2 linked regions of the Adhaeribacter radiodurans genome follow. The protein of the gene in region 1 binds, or shares a complex with, the protein of each later gene. Links are inferred from orthologs where the notes say so. Each region holds a gene or a part of one and is shown in the gene's direction. Other genes may lie near its edges.

Region 1 (12,619 bases):
TATGGATCTTTCTGTCCGTGCTTATAATTGCTTAAAAGCTGCTGATATAAAAACCTTAGGTGATTTGGTGCAGCTAGATATGCAGGATATGATGAAGTTCCGCAATTTTGGAAAGAAATCCCTTACTGAGTTGGAAAACTTAGTAGAAGAAAAAGGTTTAAACTTTGGGATGGATCTTTCCAAATATAAATTAGATGAAGATTAACTAATTATACGGCATAATTCCCGATCCCACTTCAGGTTGATCGACGGTATGCACGTGCAAAATCAAAAAAATGAGACACGGTAAAAAAATAAATCACTTAGGTAGAACTTCAGCTCATAGAAAAGCAATGTTATCTAACATGGCTTCTTCTTTGATTCTACATAAACGCGTATCTACAACTGTAGCTAAGGCCAAAGCTTTACGCAAATACGTTGAGCCTTTATTAACAAAATCAAAGAATGATACCACTCATTCAAGAAGAACTATTTTTTCTTATTTACAAAATAAGGAATCGTTAAAAGAGCTCTTCGATCAGGTATCTGGTAAAATAGCAAACCGGCCTGGTGGGTATACCCGTATTTTAAAAACTGGTAACCGTTTAGGTGATAATGCTGATATGTGCATTATTGAATTGGTTGACTATAATGAAGCAATGTTGGGCTCTACTGCTAAATCAACTGAAAGCAGAACCAGAACCAGAAGAAGAGGTGCTAAGAAAAAAGAGGATACTGCTTCTACACCAAGTAATGAGGCTTCAGGCAATGTAGATGCTGATACTTCATCTACTACTTAAGGAGTTCAGGATGTTTAATTTTTCTATAAAGTTTTGAATAAATTTTGAAAGGGATATGATTTAAATCATATCCCTTTTTATTTTTGCCAAACATTTAAATCTATGAAAGAGAAAAAAGCTGTTGATGCTATTTTATTACTAGCAGATGGAACTCAATGGAAAGGTAAAAGCCTGGGCTGTATAGGTACCAATTCTGGTGAATTATGTTTTAACACTGGAATGACCGGATATCAGGAAATATTTACAGATCCTTCTTATTATGGCCAAATTGTAATTACTACTGTGTCACACGTTGGAAATTACGGAGTGTTAAATCAAGAAGTAGAATCGAAACAAATCCAAATTAAAGGATTAGTTTGTAAAGAGTTCTCAGAGTTTTTTTCAAGACGTTCAGCCGAAGGCTCGTTGCAAGAATATTTTGAAAAAGCAGGTGTAGTAGGTATTTGTGAAATTGATACCCGTGAATTAGTCCGTCATATACGCCATAAAGGTGCCATGAATGCCATTATATCTTCCGAAATAATGGATATTGAACGTTTGCAACAAAAGCTAGGCGAGACTCCTTCGATGGATGGCTTAGAATTGGCCTCCCAAGTTAGTACGCGTGATGAGTATGTTATGAAACCGGAAAATCCTGAATTTAGAGTAGCTATTCTTGATCTTGGGGTAAAAAAGAATATCATTCAAAATTTAGTAAGCCGAGGATGTGAGTGTAAAGTATTTCCTTTTGATACCTCTTTCGATGAAATGGAGGAGTGGAAACCAGATGGATATTTTATTTCGAACGGGCCGGGAGATCCGGCGGCAACTACTCAAGCCGTAGAGAGTGTTAATCGGATACTAGAACGAGATAAGCCTTTATTTGGGATTTGTATGGGGCACCAGGTTTTAGCCCAGGCAAATGGTATTGCAACTTATAAAATGCACAATGGACATAGAGGATTAAATCATCCGGTCAAAAATTTGATTACTGGAAAATGTGAAATTACTTCCCAAAATCATGGATTTGCGGTGGATGGAGAGGCGATTAAAAACAACGATCAGGTGGAAATTACGCATATAAATCTGAATGATGGTACCATAGAAGGAATTCGCATTAAAGGGAAAAAGGCTTTTTCCGTTCAATACCACCCAGAGTCTTCACCAGGACCCCATGACTCTAATTACCTTTTTGATAATTTCATTGAATTGCTTAAAAATGGTTAACTACTATTAAGTTATTTAGGACTTAATTAGTAGTATTGCATCCATATTGTTCTTAGTTCATAAAATTTTAACTATTTATAAAAGATGACTTTAATTTCAAGCGTTAAGGCCCGTCAAATTTTTGACTCCAGAGGTAACCCTACTGTAGAAGTAGATGTTGTAACCGAAAATGGCTTTTTGGGCCGCGCAGCAGTTCCATCAGGAGCATCTACTGGTAAGCACGAGGCAGTAGAACTGCGCGACGGCGATAAATCGCAGTACATGGGTAAAGGCGTTCTAAAAGCAGTAAGCAATGTAAATGATATAATTGCCGAGGAGCTAATCGGGGAAAATGTATTTGAGCAAAATTTGCTTGATATTAAAATGCTGGAGTTAGATGGTACATCTAATAAAGGTAAGTTAGGGGCGAATGCCATATTAGGTGTTTCCCTAGCTATTGCTCGTGCTGCAGCGGAGGCTTTAGGTATGCCGTTATACCGGTATGTAGGCGGGGTAAATGCTAATACTTTGCCAGTACCTATGATGAACATTTTGAACGGTGGTAGCCATGCGGATAACTCCATCGATTTTCAAGAGTTTATGGTAATGCCGGTTGGTGCATCTAGTTTCCGCGAAGCTATGCAATGGGGATCTGAGATATTTCATCACTTAAAGAACGTACTACATAAACAAGGTTTATCTACTAACGTGGGAGATGAAGGCGGTTTTGCTCCAAATATCAAATCTAACGAAGATGCAATTAAAATTGTATTGCAAGCAATTGAAGCGGCTGGTCGTAAACCCGGCGATGAAGTGATGATTGCCATGGATGCTGCCTCTTCGGAGTTCTATGATGCTTCTACAGGTCTGTATCACTTTAAAAAATCAACTGGTGATAAATTAACTTCAGCGGAAATGGTGAGCTATTGGACAGATTGGACAAAAAAATACCCAATAGTTTCGATAGAAGATGGAATGGATGAAGATGATTGGGCTGGCTGGAAAGCATTAACAGATTCTATTGGAAGTACTACTCAACTAGTAGGCGACGATCTTTTTGTAACAAATGTAAACCGGTTGCAAAGAGGTATCGACGAATCTATTGCGAATGCTATTTTAATTAAAGTAAATCAGATAGGTACCCTTACTGAAACGATTAACGCTATTAACTTAGGCCGCAGAAATGGTTACAAGAGTATTATGAGCCACCGTTCCGGTGAAACCGAGGATAATACCATTGCTGATTTAGCAGTTGCTTTGAATACTGGTCAAATTAAAACAGGTTCAGCTTCTCGCTCTGACCGTATGGCAAAATACAACCAGCTGCTTCGGATTGAAGAAGAATTGGGTGAAATGGCTTATTTTCCCGGTAAAAAAATGTAAAATCTAAATTCACTATTTAAAGCAGGACGGTAAGCATTTGTTTTACCGTCCTGCTTTTTTTTATATATTTGATGTATGCGGATACGATTGCCAAAATTCATCAGAAGCTTTTATTTTATTTCTACGGTTACTTTCCTTGTATGGATGGTGTTCTTTGACTCTAATGATTTTATGACTCAATATCAGATGAGTAAGAAACTAAATGATTTAGAAGCAGATAAAGAATATTACGTTCAGAAAATAGCCGAAGTACAAAAAGATCGTACCGAACTGATGAGCAACCCCGAGCTATTAGAAAAGTACGCCCGGGAAAAATATTACATGAAACGGCCTACCGAAGAGGTGTTTATTTTAGTAAAAAAGCCTAAGCAAAAGTAAAATTCTTATTAAGTATAGTAAACAAGAAAGCCCTATCTTAAATAGGGCTTTCTTGTTTATAAGAAAAATTTTATAGAAAATACAAAAGATTTAAGCTGTTTTTTGGCAATTATTAAGGCCGGAATGAGTAGTTCTTAATGATTGTTGTTAATAAAGTAAAATGCTATAGCGATGCTTTCCTTGAAATTTTGAGTAATAAACGTATCTGAACTATAAGAAAGTGGATAGTGTTTAGAGAATAAGTATCAAATTTTTGCGACCTGCTACTTATAGATTATTAGTCTTAATATGTTTTTTTACGTATAAGGCAGTTTAAGTTAGTTGAAAGGGTACTATTTTTCTCAAAAAAGAAAAGCAATGGAACAGGAAAAAAAAGATATTATTAGAAAGGTAAAGAAGGGTAATCGTCGAATTCGTCGGATTATTCCTTTTTTGGCGCCTTTTTTCTTTGCGCACTTTCCATTACCAGCCGGAAGTTATAAGACTAAATCCGAGAATACGCATATATCGGGCGCAACCGCCGAAGCTTTACGATTTGCTGCTTTTCAGGTAGATGTTTATAAGCTTTACGAAGAAATTGGTTTAGAAAAGAGTGGCTTAACGCTGGATGTTTTTAATGATGCTTTATTGGGTTATTTAAACCTGAAAGCGCAAGGTCAGCTATCTGATAAAAAGTTGCTTACTGTTGTTGATTTTAATAAACCATCTACCGAAAAACGACTTTGGGTTATTGATTTGGCGGATAAAAAAGTTTTATTTAACTCACTGGTGGCGCATGGTAAGAACTCCGGTGAAAACTTAGCCGAACAATTCGACAATACTGTTAATTCGGAAAAAAGCAGTTTAGGATTCTACGTTACTCAAGATATTTACATGGGTAAACATGGTACGTCCTTGAAATTAGTTGGCATGGATGAGAACTTTAATACCAATGCGCTGGAGCGATGTGTAGTAATGCATGGAGCCGATTATGTAAGCGATGCTTTTATTACCCAGCATGGCCGTTTAGGACGCAGTCAAGGTTGTCCGGCCTTACCTATGGAGAATCACCGGCAGGTTATTGAAGCGGTGAAAGGTAAAACCTGCTTGTTCATTCACGCTAATAAAAAAGAGTTTAATTCTGATTATCTGGATGCGGAAACTGCTTTAGCTTATTACACCTCAGTTGGAAATACACTTATTTAATTAGTAATTTATAAATAAGAAAGCCGTTCTTACCAATAAGAACGGCTTTTTTTATTAACTAAATTGTAAAGAGAACTTTTGCGCCAGAGATTCCAGATCTTTAATTACTGGATCTAATAGTGGAATTCCTTCTTCCCGACGCTTAACTGCCATTATTCTTTCCGGATCACCCGGAATAAGTACAGGTGTTTCCTCTGATTTAGCTTTCGATTGCCGAAAAGTAGTAATCCAGTTATCCATGTGCGCTTTAAATTCATTGGCTGGCCGGAAAGCGTCTATCCGCATAGCGCCAAAAAAATGTCCGATACCTTCGCCTACTGGATTAGTTGGTAAAGGCAAAAAGCTTACAAAAGGTGGTACCCAAGGCCCGTAATTGGCTCCCGATAAAACCGCCGAAAATATATCTACGATAGAACCTAAGCAATAACCTTTGTGGCTGCCTGTTTCTCCACCTAAAGGCATTAACGCGCCTCCTGCTTTTAGTTCGTTAGGGTTAGTAGAATTATGGCCTTTGGCATCTTGGATCCAGCCAAGGGGTGCTTCCTGGTTCTTGCGCTGTAAAATTTCTAATTTGCCGTTAGCCGCCGTGGTAGTAGCAAAATCGGCAACAAAGGCTGGTTGTTCATTGGCCGGAATAGCTACTGCAATGGGGTTAGTACCTAATAAACGCTCTAAGGAATTAGTTGGTGCTACTAGCGGACTAGCATTAGTCATGGCAATACCAATCATATCATTCTCTAGTGCTTTCATGGCGTGGTAACCAGCAATACCAAAATGATTTGAATTTTTTACGGATACCCATCCAGTACCAGCTACCCGGGCTTTTTCAATGGCAATGTCCATGGCTCGGGGGGCTACTATCAAGCCTAAGCCACTATCACCGTCTACTACAGCCGTACTGGGTGTTTCATGCACAACCCGAACGGAAGGAGTAGCGTTAATCCGATTTGTTTCCCAAAGTCGTACGTATCCAATCAGGCGGGCTATGCCATGCGAATCAATTCCTCTTAAATCGGCGGATAATAATACTTCGGTAGCTAAATCAGCGTCTTGCTCCGAACTGCCAATGCTTTGAAAAACTTGCTTAGTAAAAGTGTAAAGTTGATCGTAAGAATACATATTGAAACTATTAATTATGTTAAATCCTTAACCAAAATATAGTTTTAACTCTGACAGATTGGCATAGGTGAAGAAAATAGTGCAGCAAAGTTATTAGCTTTCGGCTTAACACAAACAAAAAATAAAAGGCCATTCGAGGTACGAACAGCCTTTTATTTACTATTTAATAAAACTAGAGATACTACACTAGCCACTTAGCTTTTCTTCTGCCGGAAATAGATTCTGTTCTAATGCAGTTCGTTCCCGAGCAATTGTTTGCATAATTACCGGAATACAACGTTGCAAAGCACTTTCTACAGATGGCATAAGATAAGATTTAGTACTTCCTAAAACTGAGTTGTGCGGCCGGTAAGCAGAAAGCCTAAAAGACGATACCGGTTGACTTATTATTTGAACGTCTTTCAATAAAGCAATATCTGCTATTGATTGAGCTAGTCCTGCCCAGGTAAAGGTTCCTGAATTAGCTAAATGCCAGATGCCATTAGCCTGATCAATTAGTAAATCTAACGAATTCTGAATTAGGTCCGGAATATAAGTAGCTGTAATCTTTATATCGTTTACGGCCTCAAATGGATTACCTTGTAAGAAGGATTGTAAAGCAAAGTAAACAAAGTTATCCCGATCCCCAATGCCAAAAAATGCACTTGTCCGAATTACTAAGGCTTCTGGTAAAATGCGTAATACTTCTTTTTCAGCTAAAAATTTACTATTTCCATACACATTTTGTGGGTTAGGTTGGTCTTCTTCCACATAGGGCGTTGCTTTTTTGCCATCAAAAACTAAATCCGAAGAAAAAGTTAAAAGCTGAATATTAGCCGCCTTGCAAATCTCGGCTAATACAATAGGACCTTTCGTATTTTCCCGGTAGCATTTTCCGGGTTCCTTTTCGGCTTCGTCTACACGCACGTAACCAGCCGTATTAATAATGGCCCAAGGATTATAACGGGCTACTGCGGCAGCTACAGATTCTGGATTGGCTATATCCATTTCAGCCCGGGTTAATAAATGGTAATGCAAACCCCGGTCCTGGCAAATACGACCAAAAGCCTGGCCAAGCGTACCCGTGGCACCTGTAATAAGTAATGGCCTTTGTTTTTTATCTAGAATGGGTTTATGAGTGGGTTTAGAAATATAAACATCGCGGTGCCAATACGCATAACGTTCTTCACGGTCCCACCAGCCTTTGTGTTGCAATACATCGTGTTGATACTTACCAGTTTTACTTAAACTTTTCAGCATCTTCACTAAGGCCGTAGACCAAGGTTTGTTTCCCATCCGCAAATCAAATACGCCATTTTCGTAATGACTATTATTACGCGTCAGGAGCGAATTCCAATCGTAAGAGCCTAACAAAGCCCAGGCAGTTACTGCCCGGATATTTACCCCAGCCTGCTTTAATTCAGTTGCAGCCCCCCAGACTTCCATAAACCAACGCATTTGTTCTTCCCGAGTACAGCATAAATGTGCCTCAGTAATAGCTATTTCACCTTGATAGCGTTGCCAGGTTTCTTGCAAAAGGTTTTTTATACCAGTTCGTTCTACCCCTTTTACCCGCACTGCTTCTACATCGGCGTATTTATGATGGGCATTACTGCCGTGGGTATGCAACGGAAAAATAGATAAATGCTCGTCTAAGTACCGCTCACTGGTTATATAATGGTTAATCCCGAAAATATCGGGTGGGAGAGGGCTTTCTACAAATTCAAGCAATTCTGTAGGTTCTACTCCGTTTTGGATTAAGTAATTCCAGAGCTTATGCTTAGGCGTAACTTTACCGCATAATAAATCAAAGGATAACCAGCGGCGTTCGTTTTCAAATGCTGCTTGATAAGCTAATAGCTTTGTACTATGCGTTTGGCCTAAATCTTCGGTTTGTACTAACTTAGCAGCCGGATTTATCTCTCGAATAGCTTGCATAGCCAGCTTAGTACCTTTTACCTGGTTTAATAAGGCTCGAACAAAAGCTTTATCAGAAGTTTGATGCGGGTACCAAAAACCATACAGGCAGCTAAAACGGGCAGTTGTAAGGGGTTCATTTACGGGGGTGTAATAGGTTACCCATGGGTAGCGTTCGGCTACCATACGGGCATATTGAGCTAGGAGAGGGGCAAAATTATCATTAGATAAATCAGTGTAGACTGGGCCACTACCATGGTGTACCAAACCAACAATCGGATCGATTTGTAACTGCTGCAAGCGCTGCAATCTTTCATCTGACCAAGACCAGTCTGGCGTGTCCAGGCTTTGAGGAGCAACATGCTCCCAAAGCACTGGGTAACGCAATTTTTTAATTCCTAAGGAGGCAAATAGGTCCAGATCGCTTATGCGCTCCCAATGACCGTTTCTGCTTAACTGGTCGAAGAACTGTTCTCCTACCCGGTTACAACTGCATTCAACTCCGCCCCATAAATCAATGATCGCCATTTTTACTGGAGATTTTGATAATAGATCCGTTCAAAGATTTACCTTTTACTACGATCTTCTCAATTTCTGCAATAGTCTTATCTTCTTCGGTTTTCTCGGTCAGCTTTTTATAAAGCGTAAGTGCTTGCGCTACAACCTGATCCATGTTATAATATTTATAAGTAGCTAACCGGCCCACGAAATGTACATTGGGAGTCTGATCAGCAAGTTTCTTATATTTATTATACAACTCGGCGTTTTCAGGCCGTGGAACCGGATAATACGGATCTCCGTCGGCTTGTGGATATTCGTAAACTACGCTGGTTTTCGTATGCTTTTGACCGGTTAGGTATTTAAATTCTGTGATCCGGGTATAAGCGTGCTCGTTCGGATAATTTACTACCGCTGTTGGTAAGAAAGTTTCTGTATTCAGCGTTTCGTGTTTAAAGTCCAGAGAACGGTAAGGTAATTTACCAAACTGGTAATCAAAATATTCATCAACAGGACCCGTAAAAATCATTTCCTTAAACGGAATCAGATCTATAATTTCTTTGTAATCGGTATTCAGCATAACTTTAATGTTCGGGTGCGCCAGCATTTTCTCGAACATAGCTGTAAAACCGTTTAAAGGCATTGCTTGATAGGTATCGGTAAAATACCGGTTATCGCGGTTGGTACGGGTAGGTACGCGTGAAGTTACCGATTTATCTAACTCAGATGGGTCCATGCCCCACTGTTTACGGGTATAATTCCGGAAGAATTTTTCGTATAATTCGCGTCCGACTTTACTTACCACCACATCTTCTGAGGTACGCACAACGGGTACTTGCTCAGCCACGGACTCAAACCAATCTTCTAACTCAAAAGAAGTTAAGTTTAAGCCATATAATTTATTAATAGTATCGAGGTTAATCGGAATAGGAACTAACTGACCATCCACACTGGCTAAAACACGGTGTTCATAAGACCGCCATTCGGTAAACTGCGATAAATAATCAAAAACGTCTTTTGAATTAGTATGAAAAATATGTGGTCCGTATTTATGTACTAAAATACCTTCTTCGTTGTAATGATCGTACGCGTTTCCGGCAATGTGCGATCTTTTATCAATAATTAATACTTTTTTATTAGAACGGGTAGCTAGGCGTTCGGCCAATACACTTCCGGCAAAGCCAGCTCCAACAATAAGATAGTCGAACATATATTTTTTATTTTTTAATAGTTTAACAATTATTTGGGTTAGTTTTTAGTAAGGAGCTTACTTTGATTTTTCGGTTATAGCAATTTGAATTAAGTTTACCATATTCTGCCAGGTATGATCCCAGGAGATATTGGCTAAAAAGGAATCTGTCTGGGCCAGCCATTCAGCGTTGTTTCGCTGTTCCAGTGCTTTTTCCAGGGCAGTTACAAACTCTTGGGCAGTAGCAGCAATATGTACCAGGCTTTGATCGCCATAAGGGCGTATTACATCCCGAATAGGAGTAGATACTACGGGTTTACCGCCAGCTAAATATTCGGGTGTTTTTGTAGGGCTGATGTATTTAGTAGATTCATTAATCGCGAAAGGCATGGTAGCCACATCCCAGGAACTTAAATAAGCGGGTAGTTCCTTATAATCTTTTCCGCCCAGGTAATGAATATTTTCTGCTTTTGGTAACACAGCAGGATCAATTTTAACTACCGGGCCTATAATTACCCAGTGCCAATCCGGGCGCAATGCCGCCACTTCGCGCAACAATTCAATATCAAAACGTTCATCTACCACGCCATAGAAGCCAAAACGCGGATGTTGAATATTTTTTTGATCTTCGGGTTCGCCCATTCCGGTGCGAGCCTGGGCAAAATGAGCTTTATCAATACTGCTCGGGAAGGCATACACTTCGGGATGTTGCGTGCGTTTTGATTCGTAAATGCTGTGCCCACCAGTAAATACTAAATCAGCTTTCTTGAATAGGTCGGCTTCCAGTTCGCGTAACCGGGGCGAAGCGCCTTTAAAAGCCGATAACTCATCCATGCAATCGTAAACAGTTAAGGCAGGCTGCAAATGGCCATACACTTCTAAAGCCATGGGGGTATAATACCAAGCAATATATTTACTAATTTGGTGTTCTTTAACAAACTTATTTACTAATTCAATCTGAGCAGCATCTGATTCCTGTGGGGTTAAACCATGTGGTAAATGCGCTACCACAATATGTACGTTTGCATCGCGACGGCTTACCTCTAAGCGAGGTTGAGCACCATCGTAAAAATAAGGTTCTTCAAAAAAGAATAAGCGTCCGTGTTTCGCAAAACGCGAAAGTAAATGTTGTGGCCGCTGGTAAACAAAATCCCATCGTAAATGCGACAAGCAAACAATATCCGGCATATTTTGAATAAAGCTTTCTAATTGATTGGTCTCAGTCGTACTCCCAGGTGCTTTTACTTCATTCGTTGCAGTAGGTTTAAGATTAGCTGTTATGTTTTTCTCTTCAGGGGTCAAAGAACTATTCTGGTCAAATTTTAGCATAGAAATTACGTACGGTTATTTAGTCACTTTAAATAAATTTGAAATTTGTTAAGAAATTTTCAACGAAAGTTAAGCAGCAATAAGGTTTTGCTTATATATGGACTAATACGCAATATTTTTTAAAAAGATATTGCATAAATCGAAAATAAACCTTAAGAGATATTACTTTAAGTGGAAATCCGTACTTATCAATACGTATTAATTCAAAGTTTTAATAAAGAGATTATAAAACTAATACTTATAAAAATGCAACTTTTATTGTTTTACCTAAAAGTAAATATTATTAAACTTGGCTGAAAATAATGACTAAGTTAATAAAATTTAAATATTTTCAGTAAAAAATTGCATTTTGATTACAATATAGTAGTCTACAATATTGGTAGGAAATAGTTTAAATTATAAAATAGTAAAGAGGGTTCTAACTATTAGAAGTGCGTATAGAAGCGATATTCTGATTAATTTATAAAAAACTTATTCTGATAAAATTTTTTGGAATTCGACAATATCTTGCCAGCCAGCAGCAGTTCTAATCCATTGCTGACGAGTGCCAACTACCGAAAATTCTGCTTTTTCAAATAAACGTAAGCTGCTCACATTTTTGCTGCTAACAGAACAAAAAACCTGGTGCAACAATAAGTGTTCCCGACAATATTTCAATAGTAACTGTAAAGCTTCGGTAGCATAGTGCTGTTGGCGGTAGGTTGGCGCAATTACTATTCCTAACCCTGCTCGTTGGTGGAGAGGTTCAAAATCAAATAAATCGATTGCTCCAACGGCCTGGTGCTGATGCGTGTGGATGAGAAGCCGTAATTGTTTGACAGAAAAGATATCAGCTGCAGCTTGTTCTAAATATTGTTGTAATACATGTTTTGCGTAGGGAGTAGTAGTGTTGCTTACCTGCCAGATGTCGGGGTTATTTTCTAAGCTGTATAAAAATTCCAGGTCATCTGGTTCCAGCGCCCGTAAATAAATATGCTCGCTTTGTAAAAACATACTGTATAGTAAAACAATTACACCTCAATAAAACCTGTAAAAACGTACTGTGCCGGACCAATTAAGTAAATATTGGTAAAGCCGGTAGGAGTTGCCTCAAAAGCTACTTGTAAATTGCCTCCTAAAGTTCGAATCGAAACCGGACTGGTGGCTCCTTTGTAGCTCGCTGCTAAAGCAGTAGCCGTGACGCCGGTACCACAAGAAAAAGTTTCATCTTCTACACCGCGTTCGTAAGTGCGCACAAATAAATGCATTTCAGGTTGTAATTGGGCAAAATTTACGTTCGTTCCCTCCTGCTTAAACCGATTGTTGTATCGGATGTCGCGGCCTTCGGCAAAAACGTTTAACTGTTCCAGGGCCTCTACAAACTGTACATAATGCGGGGAGCCGGTGTTTAAGTAATAATAATCCGCACCCGTTTCTACTTGTTGTACATCATTCATTTTTAAAGATATTTGCCCGGCAGTATCTACGGATGCATAATGATCGCCATCAGCCGCCAGGAAAAAAGCTTTTTCCTTGATTATACCTAATTGTTTAGCAAACTGTACGGTGCAGCGGCCACCGTTACCGCACATAGAACCCGGTCGTCCATCGGCATTAAAGTACACCATCTCAAAATCATAGCCTTCCCGATTTTGTAATAAGATTAATCCGTCGGCACCTATTCCCATGCGGCGCTCGC
Region 2 (17,970 bases), 800 kb from region 1 along the record:
CTGCTCTTTTTATTCCGGCATTTTGCCCGCAAAAACAACCACAACATCGAGTTTCAGTTTTGGCAACACCACAACCACCCAATAGATTTAGTAAATAATAAGCTGGTCGAGCAAAAAGTAAATTATATTCACCAGAATCCAGTAATAGCAGGATTGGTGAATGAACCACAAGCTTTTACTTTCAGCAGCGCTAATCCCTTAAGTCCATTAACAGTGCTTCCGGTGTAAAAAGCAATTAATAATAAAATAGTTTTACTCTATAATAGTAACTACAAGTTGCTGGTAATAGCATAATTGGTAGCTTATTTAACTTCTAAAGCAATAGACAAACTGTTATACTTTCCTGAATTGTAATCCAATCAGCACTTGCACTTGCTCAAGTAAAAGGTTTACGAAGATTTCTTATATTTAGAGTAAGCTTTTAACTGGGCTTCGAAATTGGTTTTAGCCGTTTTAAACAAATCCTGCTTTTCTTTTCTCGTTAAATCTTCTTCTAACAAAGGCCGGATCTGCCTTTCTATTACCAGCTTTAGTTTGTCTAAGTATGCTTGTTTTCCGTCAATTCCCTGCGTATAAATCAGCAGATAAGCTTTATTGGCTAAACTAAAGAACTCATAAATACTGTCGTCGGAGTAAGTGAGCTGTTGCATCTTATCCAAAACGGGGTTAACTAAAGTATTAGAACTCATAACGGAATAGTTTAAGCTAGAAGAAAATAAAACTTTTCTACGTACAATATACCACGCGCAGTGACTGGTTAAATATCGCTTAAATAAATATTTACTACTACTATATACGCTTATTTTTTAAGAATTATACAATATTTTACTCAGATAGCATCTAATTTAAACCAATTAGGAAATTATTTACTAAAAAGTAGAGATAATTGCCTTAAATGGTATAGTTTATTTACTTGCCTTGTAAATATAATTTAACAGAATTTTATCCGGAAAAAGTAGCAAAATTTACTCTGTCAGATATTAAATGAAAATTAAGCGGAAGGATTGAGCTTGGTACATAAAGCAAAAAGAAAAACGGTTTAGCAAAAGTATTTAGTTTTACTCTCACGAAACCGTTTTGTATACTAATGTCTTACGTGAATTTACCGGACTTTCTGCTTAAAAGGTAAACTCCATTTAGTACGGATTTTAGCCCCTAAATCTTTAACGAACCCCTTACTTTTTGCCATTTATTTCGGACCGGTTCAGTTGTACCATTTACCGGAATAATCTTTTTAGTGCTTTTACTTTTTACTTTAGGAATAGTAATTTTTAATAATCCGCTCGTGCATTTTGCCCAAATGCTGTCGGTATCTGCATCATCGGGTAGTACATAGGTCTTATAAAAGTGAGTGCTTCGGTAAGTAGTTTTTTTAGTAAACCACCCGCTATTTGTTTTATGTTTTTTCTTGCCCCGAATGGTAAGTACCTGGTTCTCTACTTCTAATTTAAGTTGTTTTCGACTCATGCCCGGAACCGCAACTTCCAGAATATAGCTATCTGGGGTTTGCCGAAAATTATTATCGGGTAAATAAGGGCTACTTCCCGGTAAGTTTTCTATTGGTCGGTCAATTAAATAATCCAGCGGATCGGAAATCCAGGGCAGCGTTATTTGATTATTAAACAAAGTCGGCTTCATGGCAATACCTTTATTTATTTTGTTACCAATTAAAACTTAAGCATTTTATAAAACAAAAAAAGGCGGAAAGCCCGCCTTCTTAATTAGTGAATTTCAATTTGTTTAGCCGGTTTCACCTTGGCTTCATCTGTTTTAGGAACAGAAATATGCAAGATACCATCCTGATATCTGGCTGAAATTTCTTCGCCTTTCACTAGTCTTTCGGGCAAGTTGAAAGAGCGGGAGAAAGATTGATAATTAAATTCGCGACGAGCAAAGTTGCCTTTTTCGTCTTGTTCTTCGTAGTTATTTCCTTTCTGCGCCGAAACCACCAGCAAGTTGTTATCTAACTCTACTTTAAAATCTTGCTTGTTCATGCCAGGGGCAGCTACTTCCAGCTCAAAAGAATCGTTGGTTTCTTTTACGTTAACAGCCGGAACAGACCAGTTATTAGAATGTTGGCTTACCGGCCAGTTAAACCAATCCCTTGTTAGCATGTCATCAAAAAAAGAAGGGATGGCTGGAAATAAACTTCGATCATTTTTCATTAAAGCTCCCATTTTTAATTCCTCCTTTAATCTTATAATTAAACCTGATTTTTAATGTTAACATATTAAAAGCAAGCTACTTGCCAAGTAAAAATTCTGAAAAGTTGACAGGTTTTCTGACCAATTTTCCAGCAGAATTCCTGAAAAAATTTCAGCCTTACACCTGTTCCGGAAAATAACCGAAGGCAGATTTGTCAGGTTTATTTACGTAAAAGCATTGTCTTTTAAAATAAGTTAGATTAGTAAGTATAATTATTTTTGAATATTTGAACTATAGAATATATATGCTGGTTGAGGCTTTTATATAAAGACTTAAAGCCATTCATGAAAAAAGAATTACTGTTTTTATTTTGCTTCTTTCTATTTCAAATTACCGGCTTTTCTCAAAAGTTATACATAAAAGCGGGTGCCGGCTATAACTTTAACCCTGGAAAAAATATTGTTAGTACCAATGTAACGGTTCAAGGTACCAATACTCTATCCGAAAATGTAGAAGGTTCTTACGGTGCTGGTGTTACCAAAGCCATAAGCGTGGGTTACATGTTTACCCCTAATTTTGGAATTGAAGTGGGTGGCTCGCATGGGGTAAGCAATAAGTATGATTTCTTTTATGCTGAAAATAATTACCAGAAAGTTCGGGAAGACTCAAAAACGTATGCGCGTTCTACCACCTTTAACGCTGCTTTGGTATTAACAACAAATCTTGCTCCTATTAAGCCCTATTTAAAAGCCGGAATAGTAGCTGGTAAGCCTAAAATGTTTGTGGATAGCAAATTAATGACGAATGATCATAAGTTTGAATTTGCCTACGAATCAAGTGGTAAGACTACGTATGGCTTTGGGAGTGGAGTAGGGTTTACTTATCCCTTTTCTTCTAAATGGATGCTCTTCACCGAAGGTACTTTTACCTCGCTTTCTTTTTCTCCTGATAAAAGCGAAATGACCAAATATTACCAGGACGGAATTAACTTTTTAGGGCGGGTGCCCTTATATAACAGAGAAACAGTTTATAAAAACGCTGTTGCAATTGATACCGACCCCTATGCCGATAAACAAAGTAAACCAAGAGAGCAATTAAGAAGCTATTCTCCTTTCAACGCTATTGGGGTGCAATTGGGCTTACAGTTTAATCTGTATTAAGTAAGGTTAACCAAGGTAATTTTACTTTTTCACAATTTGGCTGCAAGGACCCTCGTAGCGGATAAATATATTAATCCATACCGCGCGAGATAACCGGAACATGATGGGCAACAAACCTATCACAATAACGCCAATCGTAACCATTACCATTCCTAAGGTTACTTCTTTTACCAGTAAGCTTAACACAAACAAAACAACTAAAAATATGCCGGTGCTAAAGCCGAAACTCACGTACATGGCACCGTAGTAATAGCCGGGTTCTGGCTCAAAGCTTTGGCCGCAACACGGGCATTGCGGGTACATATCTGCAAAGCGCTTACTATACAAAGTACCCGGCGGAAACATACTGGCTTCCCGGCAGCGGGGGCATTTAGCTGTAATGACACTGTATAACCACGATGGCTTCTGATTCTTCATGTTGGTAACCTCCAAAAAACGTATACTTACTTTTTGCGCAAAAGTGTTCGGCAATAATCGCGTTTTAACCGGACAAAAGTAAAGTATTTAAATAAGTAACTCACCTACATAAAACAGTTTTAATAGGTCAATACCGGTCAGCAAATAGGCGGTTTATTCTTCTGTTATTTCTACTACCCGCCCAATCTGTCCATCTTCGAGCCTAACTTTTATGCCCCGCGAGTGGAAAGCAGAACTGGTAAGAATATCTTTTACAATACCTTGGGTGCGTTTGCCACTACGTTGATCTTTCTTGAGAATTATAGCTACTTCCAGACCTGGGTAAATATCGGCTCGATTGGTTCCGTTCATAATTAAAATACAGGTAAAAGAAAAAGTAAACTGCTAAATTAAGTAATTATACTGGTTGTACTAGCGCAAAGTAAATAGAAGAAGAGATACTATGTTGGACGCAGACTTTTAATTAAGCGTATGTATTTAATGGACTAAAAGCTGACTGCTTTATAATGCCTTGAGTGTTACCCGCTTTTTTGTCGCATTAGCAAACCTCCGTGGCCATCGATTTGTATCCTGATATAATTACTTAAAGATTAGATATAAATTTATTATACAATTATTTTATAACTAATGCCTTATTTATCAAATAATTGTAATTTTACAGCTAATAATTAAAAAATATTATATAGATTAAAGTTAATGTTTTGCAAATTCGGCCGGATTTTTGGTAAGTTGCAGAATGTTGGGAAGAATTTGGATATAGTATATAGATCTAAACTCAGAGTCAATAAAACTATTTCAACAGTAGAATGCTCCTTTAAGGCGCTTTTTAGTAATATTTTAAAATAAATACTTTATAATATCCTACTTCATTAATCATTTAAGCTAAGTACACGTATATAGATTTTATTTATCTGATAGCTGGTATTAGTTAATAATTTGGTGAGATATTAAAGAATTTAGGAATATAATTAGAGAGAATGATAAAAATCAGTTTTAAGTGGAAGAGAAATTCCTAATTTCGTACATATAAATTATAATATATTAGTCTATGGCATATAATTGCTTGACCGATCTGAAGTTTGCATTGTAATGAAAATTAAATTATACCAGCCATATCTTATTTATGCTTTTGGAATATTAGCAGGATTTCTTACTTCCTGTTCTAAGCCAAAGCAGGAATTAAGAGAAATTAAATTAGCGATAAAGCACCTGATTGAAGATGTAGAAGATCTATCGCAAGTGCATTTAGCAAGTGCCGTAACCGAGGAAGTTCGATTTGATAGAATAGAATTACCTAATACAAAAGATCATCATACCAGTGTTACAGTAGGTCCGGACGGGAAATTATACGCGAGTACTATAGACGGACGCATTAAACGATTTACTATAAAGCCAGATGGTACACTAAGTAATCCTCAAATTATTTATTCTTTACAGGATGTAAGTGGTAAACGCACTCCCCGCATAACCATAGGTTTAACCTTCGATCCAACTTCTACTTCTACTAATTTAATTGCTTGGGTAACGCACAGTACTTTTATGTTTATGGATGGCCCGGACTGGGACGGTAAATTAACCCGTTTATCTGGTCCTAACCTGGAGAAAGTGCAGGATGTATTAGTAAACCTACCGCGGTCGGCGAAAGACCATTTAACTAACAGCATTGCTTTTGGTCCGGATAAAGCCCTTTATTTCTGTCAGGGTAGCAATACGGCTATGGGCGGGCCCGATAGTACCTGGGCAAATCGCCGGGAACATTTACTTTCTGCTGCTATTTTACGACTGGATTTAAATAAAATACAAGAAGCAGTACTGCCTATAGATGTAAAAACCGATGATGGTGGCAGTTATAACCCCTATGCTCCTGATGCTCCCTTAACTCTGTATGCCACGGGTATTCGTAACGCATACGATTTGTTATGGCACAGCAACGGAGAATTATACGTAACTACCAATGGATCGGGGGCGGGTGGTAATACTCCTGCTTCTGTTCCGGGTGCTCGTCGGCCAGATGGTAGTTTTTACTCGGGACCTAAAGTGCCTGCCATTACCAACGTAACAGACGATCAGAAAGATTACTTATTACGTGTAGAAAAAGGAGGATATTATGGGCATCCTAATCCGAGCCGTGGTGAGTATATTATGAATGGAGGTAATCCTACCGCTGAAATAGATCCAGCCCAATTTAACCAATACCCGGTGGGTATTCAGCCTGATCCTAATTACCGCGGGTTTGCCTATGAGTTTCCGGTGCATAACTCACCTAATGGTATAATAGAATACAAGGGCAGCGCTTTCAAAGAACAATTAAAAGGAAAAATTTTGATAGTAAGATTAATGGGCAACCGCGATATTATAGTGTTAGCACCTAACGGTCGTCATAAGAATATTAGCCGTGAAACTCCTGGTAGAGCTATTCCTGGATTTGCCGATTTTATGTTGCCCCTTGACTTAACCGAAGATATTAATACGGGAAACATTTACGTGTCGGAGTACGGCGGAGATGGCCAGATTACCCTTCTGAAACCTATACTTAAAGAACCGACCTCTATGATCACCTTTAGCAGCTTCTTTAATTAGCTGACTACTGTTTTCCCCTATTTAATTTTGTTTGCAGTTGTTCTTACCTTTATAGCTAAAGTTTTTCGCTAAGAAAGTAAGATTTATGAGTAGCAAAATAAAAAGTAAATATGGTAGAGTCTAAAGGATCATTAGCTTTCTGGATATAATAAGAGATTGGCCCGGGCAAACTGTTTTAGAAGATAAACAGTTTGCCCGGGCCAATCTCTTATTAGTCAAATTCTATAACTCATATTTCGTTATTTTCACGGGCTGCTCGCTGGCCTCTTTCCCGCAAGTGATCCGGAACTAAATCTGATTCGTTTTCAAAACCACGCGTGTTGGTTTCATTACCATTTTCGTCGGGCAATATTTTATTCGTTAAACTTAATGCATCTGAAGTTAACTCAGGCAGTACCTGGTTGGCTAATGCCAGGATTTTAGCGGGTACATTGGTTAATACTTCGGCTTCGCCGTAGCGACAGGCATCTATAATTTTACGCGCCGTTTTTTCTACACTCGACGAAATTAACAAACTGGCTCCAGCGCTGGTAAACCAAGCATATTCTTTTTCAGATTGCCCTTTCACCTTGATGTTTAAGTTGCTGCCCGTACGAGTTAATCCTGGATTTACCGTTGTTACTAAAATTCCATCTTTTTTTAATTCTTGGCGAAATCCATTCGATAATCCAACCAAGGCAAACTTGCTGGCGCTGTAAGGTACTAAGTGCGGAATACTTACCTTGCCACCCACCGAAGCAATGTTTACAATGCGGCCTTGGCTACGTTCTTTCATATGCGGCACAGTAGTCCACATGGTATAAAGCGGTGCCCAGAAGTGGGTATTTAGAGCTTCTTCAAAATCAGTTAAGGTCATATCCGTCAGCGGACCAGCCTGAATAACACCTGCATTATTTATGAGCACATCAATGCGCCCGTAGTATTTTATTACTTTCTGGATAAATTGCTCTACCTGCACACGGTTGGTTACATCGCAGGGCAAAGCCAGCACTTCGGCTCCTTTTTGCGTTAACTCTTGCTCTGCTCTTTTTAGTTGATCTTCGGTGCGGGAGCAAATGGCTAAGCGGGCACCTTCGGCCGCTAACTGCCGGGCCAGCACCAAACCAAGTCCGCGTGATCCGCCGGTAATAACTACTACCTTACCTTGAAAAGAATATTTGTTTTGTTCCCGGGCCAAAGCCCGGATGGCCACAATTGCGCCAATGCCCGCAGTAGCCCAAAGCCATGATTTATTACTTGTTGTCATATATTTAGAATTAATAGCTATTCCCTATTTATCTAGTTAAACAAGGTTTCCGTTCTACGCGAACTACAATTAGAAAGATGACTTTTTCGCCAACTATTCTCTTTACATCAGGTAGTCCTTTCGTGTTAATAATTTAAAATTTCACTTGTGCTATGCTTTACCTGGTTAAAGAATGCTGGATGTAATTGTACCATTCTATTTTAAAAGCACATTACTGCTTGCTTTAAACCATTAGACTGGAATAAAAGTAAATTTTTAAAATTTTTTAAAATTTAACGCTCAAACTTGCTCATTACTGAACCATTTGTATTTATTATCGAATCTGGCGACTTAATCTAAATTTTACCTTTCAACTTTTAAGTTTTTGCATACCTTTGCGCAATTTATACTTACAGCACATGCCCCGAGATACCAGCATTAAATCCGTTTTGATTATTGGTAGCGGCCCCATAATAATTGGCCAGGCCGCCGAATTTGATTACTCCGGTACCCAGGCCGCCCGCTCCTTACGCGAAGAAGGCATTGAAGTAACACTCATTAATTCTAATCCGGCTACGATTATGACGGATAGTGTTACCGCCGACAATATTTACCTGAAGCCACTGGAAAAAAAGTACATTATCGAAATCCTGCAAAAGCACAAGATAGACGCCGTGCTACCTACCATGGGTGGTCAAACGGCTCTAAACTTAGCGATTGACTGCGAAAATGCCGGTATTTGGAAAAAATACGGTGTACGTATAATCGGGGTGGATATTAAAGCCATTGAAACTACCGAAGACCGGGAAAAATTTCGGTTAAAGATGTTAGAACTGGGCGTAAACGTTTGCAAAGGCAATACTGCTACCTCCTTCTTGGAAGGTAAAGAAATTGCCCAGGAAATTGGCTTCCCGTTGGTTATCCGGCCTTCGTTTACCTTAGGCGGTACCGGGGGTGGCTTTGTGAATACTCCGGCTGATTTCGATAAAGCTTTGAACCGCGGGTTGCACGCCTCGCCCATCCACGAAGTGTTGGTAGAGCAAAGTATTTTGGGCTGGAAAGAATATGAATTGGAGTTGCTCCGCGATAATAACCAGAACATTATTATTATCTGCTCCATCGAAAACTTCGACCCGATGGGTATTCATACCGGCGACTCGATTACCGTAGCGCCCGCCATGACTTTACCCGACACCGTTTATCAGCGAATGCGCAATTTAGCCATTAAAATGATGAATGGGATTGGTCAGTTTGCCGGAGGTTGTAACGTGCAGTTTGCCGTAAACCCCGAGAACGACGATATTATTGCTATTGAAATTAACCCGCGCGTAAGCCGCTCTTCGGCGCTGGCTTCTAAAGCCACTGGTTACCCAATCGCCAAAATTGCCGCCAAACTAGCCATTGGCTACAACCTCGACGAGTTAAAGAACGCCATCACCAAAACCACTTCGGCTTTCTTTGAGCCGGCTCTGGATTACGTAATTGTAAAGATACCGCGCTGGAATTTTGATAAATTTAAAGGCGCCAACAAGCAATTAGGCTTGCAAATGAAATCGGTGGGTGAAGTAATGGGCATTGGCCGTACTTTCCAGGAAGCTTTACAGAAAGCGTGTCAGAGTTTAGAAATTAAGCGGAACGGTATTGGCGCCGATGGCAAAGAATTAACCAACTACGACCAGCTGATTGAAAGTTTAACTTACCCAAGCTGGAACCGCTTGTTCAGCGTGAAAGACGCCATGCGGTTTGGTATTCCAACTTCTACTATCCAAAAAATAACCAAAATAGATCCGTGGTTTTTGCACCAGATAGAAGAGCTGGATTACGTAGAAAAACAACTCCGTAAATACACCCTGGATACTTTGCCGGTGGACTTATTCCGGAAAGCGAAACAACAAGGCTACGCCGACCGCCAGATTGCGTATCTGCTTAACTGCCTGGAAAGCGAAGTGCACGCGAAACGGACGGAGTTAGGCATTAACCGCGTATTTAAATTAGTAGATACCTGCGCCGCTGAATTTGAAGCAAAAACCCCATATTACTATTCTACTTTCGAAGGCGAAAACGAAAGCGTAGTAAGCGATAAAAAGAAAATAGTTGTACTGGGTTCCGGACCTAACCGCATCGGGCAAGGTATCGAGTTTGATTATTCGTGCGTGCATGGCGTATTAGCGGCTAAAGAATGTGGTTACGAAACCATCATGATTAACTGCAACCCCGAAACGGTTTCCACAGATTTTGATATTTCGGATAAACTCTACTTTGAGCCGGTTTTCTGGGAACACATTTACGATATTATCCTGCACGAAAAGCCCGTTGGCGTGATTGTGCAGTTAGGTGGCCAGACTGCCTTAAAGCTGGCCGAAAAGTTAGACCGCTACGGCATTAAAATTTTAGGTACTTCCTTCGAAGCCTTGGATTTAGCCGAGGACCGTGGCGCTTTCTCTACCTTACTAAAAGAAAATAACATTCCGTATCCGCCGTTTGCTTCGGTACAAAGTGCGGATGAGGCCTTAGTAGTTTGCAAAGATTTAAAATTCCCGCTGTTGGTTCGGCCAAGTTACGTGTTGGGTGGCCAAAGCATGAAAATTGTAATTAACGAGAAAGAACTCGAAGCCCAGGTAGTAGATATTGTAAAAGATAATCCGGGTAATAAAGTTCTGCTCGACCACTTCCTCGATCGGGCTATCGAAGCCGAAGCGGATGCCATTTGCGACGGCGAAGACGTGTATATCATCGGGATAATGGAGCACATAGAACCGGCGGGTATTCACTCCGGCGATTCTTACGCGGTGTTGCCACCCTTCGATTTAAGCGAAAACGTTATTCGCCAGATAGAAGAGCATACTAAGAAAATTGCTTTAGCTTTACGTACGGTTGGTTTGATTAATATTCAATTTGCGATTAAAAACGAAACGGTTTATATAATTGAAGCGAACCCCCGGGCTAGCCGCACCGTGCCGTTTATTGCGAAAGCTTACCAAGAACCTTACGTAAATTACGCTACCAAAGTAATGCTGGGCGAAAAGAAAGTAAAAGACTTTGACTTTAAGCCGGTAAAAAAAGGTTATGCCATTAAAGTACCCGTATTCTCGCACAGTAAATTCCCGGAAGTAAACAAAGAACTCGGCCCCGAAATGAAATCTACCGGCGAAGCCATCTACTTTATTGATGATTTGCAGGATGATTATTTTATTAACGTCTACTCCGAGCGCAATTTGTATCTGAGTAAATAAAATTTAAGGATTAGGTAATTTAAAAGCAGGGCTTACGATCCGTAAGTTCTGCTTTTTTTATTATCTTTTGGTGTGAAACAGGTGCGTAAAAGTACGGGCAAAGCAGACTTGAATTGTTTTTTCTAAAATGAAAAAATCCTTTACTTCTTTTCTTTGGTTAAAAATATGCGCCAGTTTACTACTGGGTTTATTTATTGCCACGCTGGGCCGCGACGAAAACTTATTTTATCTTTTATCGCAGTTGTGGTACATGCAAGATTTACTTTTTGCTTCTTTCGCTACCTTCCTTCTCATTCAATACCTCGCGGTTATTACTAATTATAGTTTCCGGCACCAGGAATTAAAGGCATCGGCGGTGTTACAGCAAACAGTGTTAGGATTGTTGGTTCCGGTAATTCTGATTAGCGGTATGGTGCAGTTGTACTATAAACTGGCTTATTCGCCGGAGGAGTTTAACCAAAATTATTACCGGTATGAATTTCCGGTTATTGTGTTTATTCTGGTGTTGCTCAATTTAGTTTTTTCTTACTTAAAGCTGCAACCGCGCGTTCAGGTAATCACTACCCCCGGATCGCCTACTACTCCCAATACTAATATAACCGTACCCGAACCTAAACCTGCCCCACCGGCCATACCTTCTTCCACGGCCAATCTGGAACCGGTAAAAACCGTAATAGTAGAGCACGGTTTTAAAAACATTCCCATCCCTGTTCAGGATATTGCTTTTATTTATAAAGAAGAAGAATTCCTAGGTTTGAAAACTTTTGCCGGTAATACCTACCGGGTATCTCAAAGCTTAGACGGATTTTACCAGCAATTACCGCCGTATTTATTTTTCCGGGTTAATCGCCAATTTATTATTAACCGCAGGGCCTGCAAAGCCTTTGTCCCGGAGCAATTTGGGAAGCTGTCGGTAGAGCTTTTACCCGCTTACAAAGCACCCGTAACTATTTCCCAGAAAAAAGCGGCAATTTTTAAAAACTGGATAGCCGAACATCAAAATTAATTCTTTCTACTTCGGATGTAAGTTCACCTACTTCGCAGGCAGCTTTTCATACTTCGCGTATTTCTTAAAAATTTAGCCTGGCTTGGCGCTATACCTTTGCATAAAAAAACAAAAAAGCCATGCGCTATTTATTTATTGGATTACTGGTGTTATGCAGCTACCGGGGCGTTTGCCAGGATAAAGCTCCTGAACTTACCCCGAAAAAAGTATTAGGCGTTTCGTACGGGTATTGGCACCAAAGCCGGCAAGACCAACTGTTTTCTAACCGTATTTACAAGGGTTCGGCTATACCTAATCTTGGGGTACATTATCAAGTCAGAAAAAAGAAACATAAGCATCAGGTAGAATTTGGCGGTCAGGTTTACGCTTTAAGTAATAACCAACCTCCTTATAGTTTCACGGATGGTTCCGACTCGCAGGTGTACCAGACCGAACCGAGCACAGCTTTTACGGTGAACTTAAATTACCAGTATGCTACCCGTATTGTCGCGTTTAAGAAGAACCAATTGTGGTTGGGGTTATCGGCGGAAAACCGGATAAACGCCGCTTTTATGAACTACGGCCTTTCTACCGCTTTTCTGTATACTACTTTGTCGTCGCTGGGGCCCAATATTCAGGTTGAGCGACTGCTATCAAATAAAAATTTACTAAATTTTCAAGTGCAGATTCCCTTGGTGTATTGGGCCAGCCGCTCGCCTTACGCCCTTAACGACGATGAGTTTATTCAAAATCAGCAATCGCATCAAACTTTAGCTACTTTGGTAAATTTACTGGGAGATGGTAAGGTGCAAACCATTAGCGCCATTCAAAAAGTAAATTTCAGAGCTAATCTGCAACACCAACTTACGCCAAAATACGCGGTAACCGGTGCTTACCAAATAGAACTTTTAAGGTTAGACCAGCCGAGCAGCCTACGATCCGTAACCAATGCCTTTCTTATCGGACTAAATATCACTTTATAAATCATGCGAAAAATTTGTTTTATTTTTGGACTGCTGGTAGCGTTCGGAATAACATCTTGTGAAAAAGAATACTTTGAACCCCAAGGAAATGACTCGGCCGAAGCCGTACTGGAGCAGGTAAACACCATCTTTCTGGAGTATTATCCTTCGTTTACTATTCGTAATGTAAACTGGTCGGCTCAATATAACCAAGCCAAGCAAAACCTGAATAGTAGCAACGATAAAGAAGTACTGCACCAAACCTTACTACAATTACTAACGCCTTTAAAAGACGGCCACGTAGCGTTACTGTCCGAAAACCGGCCAGCCTTTCACGGCAACGACAAACCCGATGATGGGAAATTTCAGCCGGAATTAATTCAAAACCAATACATTCAGCAAGAACTCTTTGTATCAAAAGATAAGGATACAGAATATTTTTACGGTTTATTAGCCAATGATATTGCTTACATTCATTTTAAAACGGTTTACGGCGAATGGTCGGTGTTAAAAGATTTACTAACCCAAAAACTACCCCAGAACAAAGGTTTAATTATTGATTTACGGCGCAACGAAGGTGGTGATTTTACCTATGGTTTATCGGGGTTAGAATATTTAACCGACCAGAAAACCTATGTTTTCCGGTCTAAGACGAAAAATGGTGCTGGTCCGGAAGCGTTTACTCCCTGGTTTAAGTGGTACGTACAAGGCAAAAGAGCCTATACCAACAAAATAGTGTTAATAACCGACTCATATACCTTTAGTGCCGGCGAACGCCTAACCATGGCTATCCGATCTTTACCAAATGTGGTCCATATTGGCGAAGCAACCAGTGGCTCCACGGCTTCGATTATGTTTAAAGAGTTAAACAACGGCTGGTTTATCGGGCTGCCCACCCAAATAGTAGAAGATAACCTTGGCATAAACCACGAAGGCAAAGGCATTCCGCCCACCATTAAAGTTATTAACTCCGACGCCGGTAAAGATTTAGTACTGGAAACCGCTCTTAATCAATTCTAAATTCTTTATTTTAATTTTTTAAATTTTCTCTAACCCCTTACTGGTTACTTCTTCCGGAATTTGGAAGAAGTAACCAGTAAGGGGTTAAATTTTCTTTTTACCTTTGCCCGCGTGAAAGCAATTCGCAAGTTATTAGTAAAACTGCTCGGTTTTGAGAGCTATATCCGGCTGGTAAGTAAAATTTACCTGCAGTTAGTAGGTGCAGGATGGTTGGCTAAAAAGTACCCGGAATTATTTTTTTTAAAAAAAATAATTCGTCCGGGCTTTTATTGCCTCGATATTGGCGCTAACCTGGGCTACTACTCTACTTTTTTATCGAAAATGGCGGGACCGCAGGGCAAAGTATTGGCCGTTGAACCAGTACCTATGTTCCAGCAAATTTGGCGCGACAACGTAAAAGCGAGTGGCGTGCCAAATTTAGAATTATTACCCTACGCTTTGGGCGGCGAAAATACCCGCATTCAGATGGGAACGCCCGAGCGCGACGGCTTGCTGCACCACGGCATGACCAAAGTTACTTCTTCGGCTGACGAAAAATACGCCCGCCTTTACGAGGTAGAAATGAAAGTGCCCGACGAGTTGTTCCGCAACTTAAACCGGCTCGATTTTGTTAAATGCGACGTAGAAGGATTTGAATATCAGGTTTTCAGCCACCTGCAAGAAACTTTGCAAAAGTTTAAGCCATTAATACAAACAGAGTTAAATGGTACCGAAAACCGCACCGGAGTAATAACTTTATTGCAGAATTTAGGCTATCAACCGTATATTTTATCTGCCACGCAAACGTTAGTCCACTGTGGTGATGCGCAAAAGCTGGCGCACCATCCAGGTGATTTTTATTTTAAACATTCTTTAGCACCATGAAATTTTTCATAATCTTAATTATAACATTTTTTTTAATGCGGCTTTTAATGCCCTACATTATCCGATGGGTATTACAAGTTTTTGTGAAGCGCACCATCCGCAAAGGTGGTTTTACCGGTACTTTCGGCCAACCTCCTTTTCAACAGGGGCCATTTCAACAGCAAAATCAAGCTCAGGAAGGTAAAATAAATATTGACTACGTACCCAACGAAAACAAAGCCAAACCAAGTGGGGGAGAATTTAAAGGGGGCGAATACGTAGACTATGAAGAAGTAAAATAATTGCCTACCTTTCTTTTTGAATAAAACTTTAGTTGGGTGTTGAGCCTGCAAACCAGTAATCTTAATGAAAAATCCAGCCGTTTCGAGTAACGCCAAGCAACCCCTAGTTACAAGCCCCATTAATCCGCGGCAGCCATTTAATTTTAAAAAAAATGTATTGCCGCATGTGCTGGCGGTGCTATTATTCCTGGCTTTAACGGCTGCTTATGTGGCGCCTATTTTATTCGAAAATAAAAGTTTGGTGCAGAACGATATTCTGCAATCTAAAGGCGGCTCTAAAGAAATTCAGGATTACCGCGACAAACACAACGGCCAGGAACCGCTCTGGACAAATTCCATGTTCAGCGGCATGCCGGCTTACCTGATTACCGCCCGTTTCCCCGGCGATCTTTCTTATATTTTTCATAATGCCTTTACCCTGGGCATGCCAGCGGTGGCGGCTAATATTTTTTTAACGCTGGTTTGCGCCTACATTTTATTTGTGGTAATGGGTATGAGTACATGGCTCGCCATTGCCGGGTCGTTTGCCATGACTTTTACTTCGTATAACCTGGTTATTCTGGCGGCAGGGCACAATACCAAATCGTTGGCCATTGCTTACATTCCGCTGGCGCTGGCCGGTTTGCTTTACGCTTTCCGGAAAGGTAACCGGCGTTTGTGGTTGGGTGCAGCTTTGTTCACTTTTGGTTTAGCCATGCACATCCGCTCGAACCACATGCAGATAACCTATTATTTGCTGTTGCTGGTACTGATTTTTGGAATTGTTTATTTAATTGATGCGGTAAAAAATGGTTGGCTGCCCGATTTTCTGAAGCGAGTAGTAGTTCTGGGAATATGTGCAATTATTGCGGCCGGAGTTAGTTTTGGTCGCTTGTACACCACCGCCGAGTACACCAAATATTCCATCCGCGGTAAATCTGAACTAAAAGCACCAAACAGCGGCACTGGACAATCAACGGGTCTGGACCGGGATTACGCTTTTAACTGGAGCTACGGAGTTGGCGAAACCATGACTTTACTGGTACCTAATTTCTACGGCGGGGCCAGTGTAGGATCGTTAAGTAAAAACTCCGAAACTGCTAAGGCCATGATTCAGAATGGTATTCCGGAAGTACAAGTAGAAGAATATTTAAAAAGTTTTCCGTTGTATTGGGGCGACCAGCCGGGCACGAGTGGTCCGGTTTACGTGGGTGCCATTGTGTGCTTTCTATTTGTGTTAGGATTATTTGTCGTAGAAAAACGCATGCGTTACTGGTTATTAGCAGGTACTATTTTATCTATTCTGCTATCCTGGGGCAAAAACTTTCCGGCGTTTAATTATTTTATGTTCGATTACTTCCCAGCTTATAATAAGTTCCGGGCGGTATCCATGACCTTGGTAATTGCCCAGATTACCATGCCGCTATTGGGCATTTTTGCGCTGTATCGCTTTTTATACAAAGGCGATGTTAAAGAACCCCAGAAAAAGTTATTGTACGCAGCGGCTATTACAGGTGGTATTTGCTTGCTGGTGTTTTTGTTTGCCGGAATGGGCAGTTTTTCAAACCCCAATGACGAACGCTCCTTGCAACAAGCCTGGCTCATTAACGCCGTACGCGCTGACCGGGCGGGTATGATGCGCGGCGATGCAATTCGGTCGCTAATTTTTATTGCCTTAGCTGCAGGAGCCTTGTACTTTTATTTACGGAATAAATTAGCTGTCACCTCAGCGGTTATACTAATCGCATTTTTAATTTTAATCGACCTCTGGACCGTAGATAAACGTTATTTAAATAACGATAACTTTCAAACGAATTTAACGGAAACGCATTTTGAACCAACTCCGGCCGATCAATCAATTTTGCAGGATAAAGATTTAAGTTATCGGGTGCTTAACCTCGGCGATCCGTTTAACGAAGCGCGTACCTCATACTTCCATAAATCCATTGGGGGTTACCACGGGGCTAAAATGCGCCGCTACGCCGATATTATCGAGCAGCATATTGCCCAAAACAACATCAAGGTTTTAAATATGCTCAATACCCGGTACTTTATTACCGGCGACCAGCAGCAACCTGTGCAGCGAAATCCACAAGCCTTAGGCAATGCCTGGTTTGTGCAGAAAATTACCAAAGTAAACAGCCCCGACGAAGAATTAGCGGCCTTAAAAGCTTTTGATCCGGCCACGGAAGCAGTGGTAGATGTTTCTAAGTTCCCTGTAAAACAAACGCAGTATAGTGCAACTGGTTCTACGGTAAAACTCACCAGCTACGAACCCAACGATTTAAAATATGACGTTTCGGCCGCACAAGAAGGTTTAATCGTTTTCTCAGAGATTTATTACCCCGAAGGATGGCAAGCGTACCTCGACGGCAAACCAGTAGAACACATCCGGGCCAATTACGTGTTGCGGGCCATGCCGGTACCAGCCGGTAAGCACACCATAGAATTTAAGTTTGAACCTGCCTCGTACAGTTTGGGCAATACCGGTTCGCTTATTTCTTCTATTTTAATGATTTTAATTATAATTGGCGGTATTGTTTACGCCGTAAAATCAGAGAAAGAAGAATTAAAAGAATCCGCCAGATAGTTTTATAAAAATCTTTTTGTTTGTCCTTCAGCGAGAAGCTATTTAGCCAGATAGTTTCTCGCTGAAGGACATTATTTTTAAATTTTTTCTTTTTTGTATTTAGAAAAGTAGGTTTGAAACTGCCCGCCGCTGCCCCCCTCCAACTTATTTCGGAAACGCTCTTGCAGGAGAAGCAGATTACCTTGTACCTGAAGCGGGAAGATTTGCTGCATTCAGCTATTTCGGGAAATAAGTGGCGGAAACTCAAGTACAACTTAATTGAGGCCAAAAAACAACAGAAAAACACATTACTTACTTTTGGCGGCGCTTACTCTAACCACATTGCGGCCGTAGCTGCTGCCGGACAGGAATACAATTTTAAAACCATCGGCTTTATTCGCGGCGAACCGCACGAACCGCTTAATCCAACCTTACAGCTTGCCCAAAATTGTGGCATGCAATTGCATTACCTCGACCGAACCACGTACCGTCAAAAACAAGATCCAGCTTTTCAGGAAAATTTAGAAATTCAGTACCCAGACGCTTATTT

Evidence for each region.
Region 2: the proteins of carA (region 1) and carB are in contact, whole or in part, in a solved structure (PDB 1KEE), measured with the Escherichia coli proteins. The link is inferred for Adhaeribacter radiodurans from one-to-one orthologs.

The regions. Positions count from the first base shown.
Region 1 is NZ_CP055153.1:5,120,292-5,132,910, reverse strand. Bases 1-2,933 are described here. They hold carA (glutamine-hydrolyzing carbamoyl-phosphate synthase small subunit), read left to right. Parts: upstream 1-881; coding sequence 882-1,985; downstream 1,986-2,933. Other genes in these bases: eno (phosphopyruvate hydratase), read left to right, coding at 2,070-2,933; rplQ (50S ribosomal protein L17), read left to right, coding at 276-779; HUW48_RS20415 (DNA-directed RNA polymerase subunit alpha), read left to right, coding at 1-205. Outside these bases: more of eno, read left to right, coding at 2,934-3,347; HUW48_RS20395 (FtsB family cell division protein), read left to right, coding at 3,423-3,725; HUW48_RS20390 (murein L,D-transpeptidase catalytic domain family protein), read left to right, coding at 4,083-4,910; HUW48_RS20385 (Ldh family oxidoreductase), read right to left, coding at 4,965-6,029; HUW48_RS27630 (hypothetical protein), read right to left, coding at 6,211-6,306; glf (UDP-galactopyranose mutase), read right to left, coding at 8,440-9,633; HUW48_RS20370 (glycosyltransferase family 1 protein), read right to left, coding at 9,691-10,941; HUW48_RS20365 (GNAT family N-acetyltransferase), read right to left, coding at 11,413-11,934; dapF (diaminopimelate epimerase), read right to left, coding at 11,952-12,619. UniProt on the Escherichia coli protein: Small subunit of the glutamine-dependent carbamoyl phosphate synthetase (CPSase).
Region 2 is NZ_CP055153.1:5,918,641-5,936,610, reverse strand. Bases 7,566-10,960 are described here. They hold carB (carbamoyl-phosphate synthase large subunit), read left to right. Parts: upstream 7,566-7,946; coding sequence 7,947-10,760; downstream 10,761-10,960. Other genes in these bases: HUW48_RS23525 (LytR/AlgR family response regulator transcription factor), read left to right, coding at 10,888-10,960. Also shown: HUW48_RS23575 (REP-associated tyrosine transposase), read left to right, coding at 1-228; HUW48_RS23570 (hypothetical protein), read right to left, coding at 390-689; HUW48_RS23565 (Hsp20/alpha crystallin family protein), read right to left, coding at 1,156-1,638; HUW48_RS23560 (Hsp20/alpha crystallin family protein), read right to left, coding at 1,722-2,165; HUW48_RS23555 (outer membrane beta-barrel protein), read left to right, coding at 2,490-3,305; HUW48_RS23550 (DUF983 domain-containing protein), read right to left, coding at 3,327-3,722; HUW48_RS23545 (YwbE family protein), read right to left, coding at 3,876-4,073; HUW48_RS23540 (PQQ-dependent sugar dehydrogenase), read left to right, coding at 4,812-6,302; HUW48_RS23535 (SDR family NAD(P)-dependent oxidoreductase), read right to left, coding at 6,532-7,548; more of HUW48_RS23525, read left to right, coding at 10,961-11,766; HUW48_RS23520 (hypothetical protein), read left to right, coding at 11,886-12,728; HUW48_RS23515 (S41 family peptidase), read left to right, coding at 12,732-13,727; HUW48_RS23510 (FkbM family methyltransferase), read left to right, coding at 13,839-14,591; HUW48_RS23505 (DUF4834 family protein), read left to right, coding at 14,588-14,872; HUW48_RS23500 (YfhO family protein), read left to right, coding at 14,937-17,441; HUW48_RS23495 (1-aminocyclopropane-1-carboxylate deaminase/D-cysteine desulfhydrase), read left to right, coding at 17,555-17,970. UniProt on the Escherichia coli protein: Large subunit of the glutamine-dependent carbamoyl phosphate synthetase (CPSase).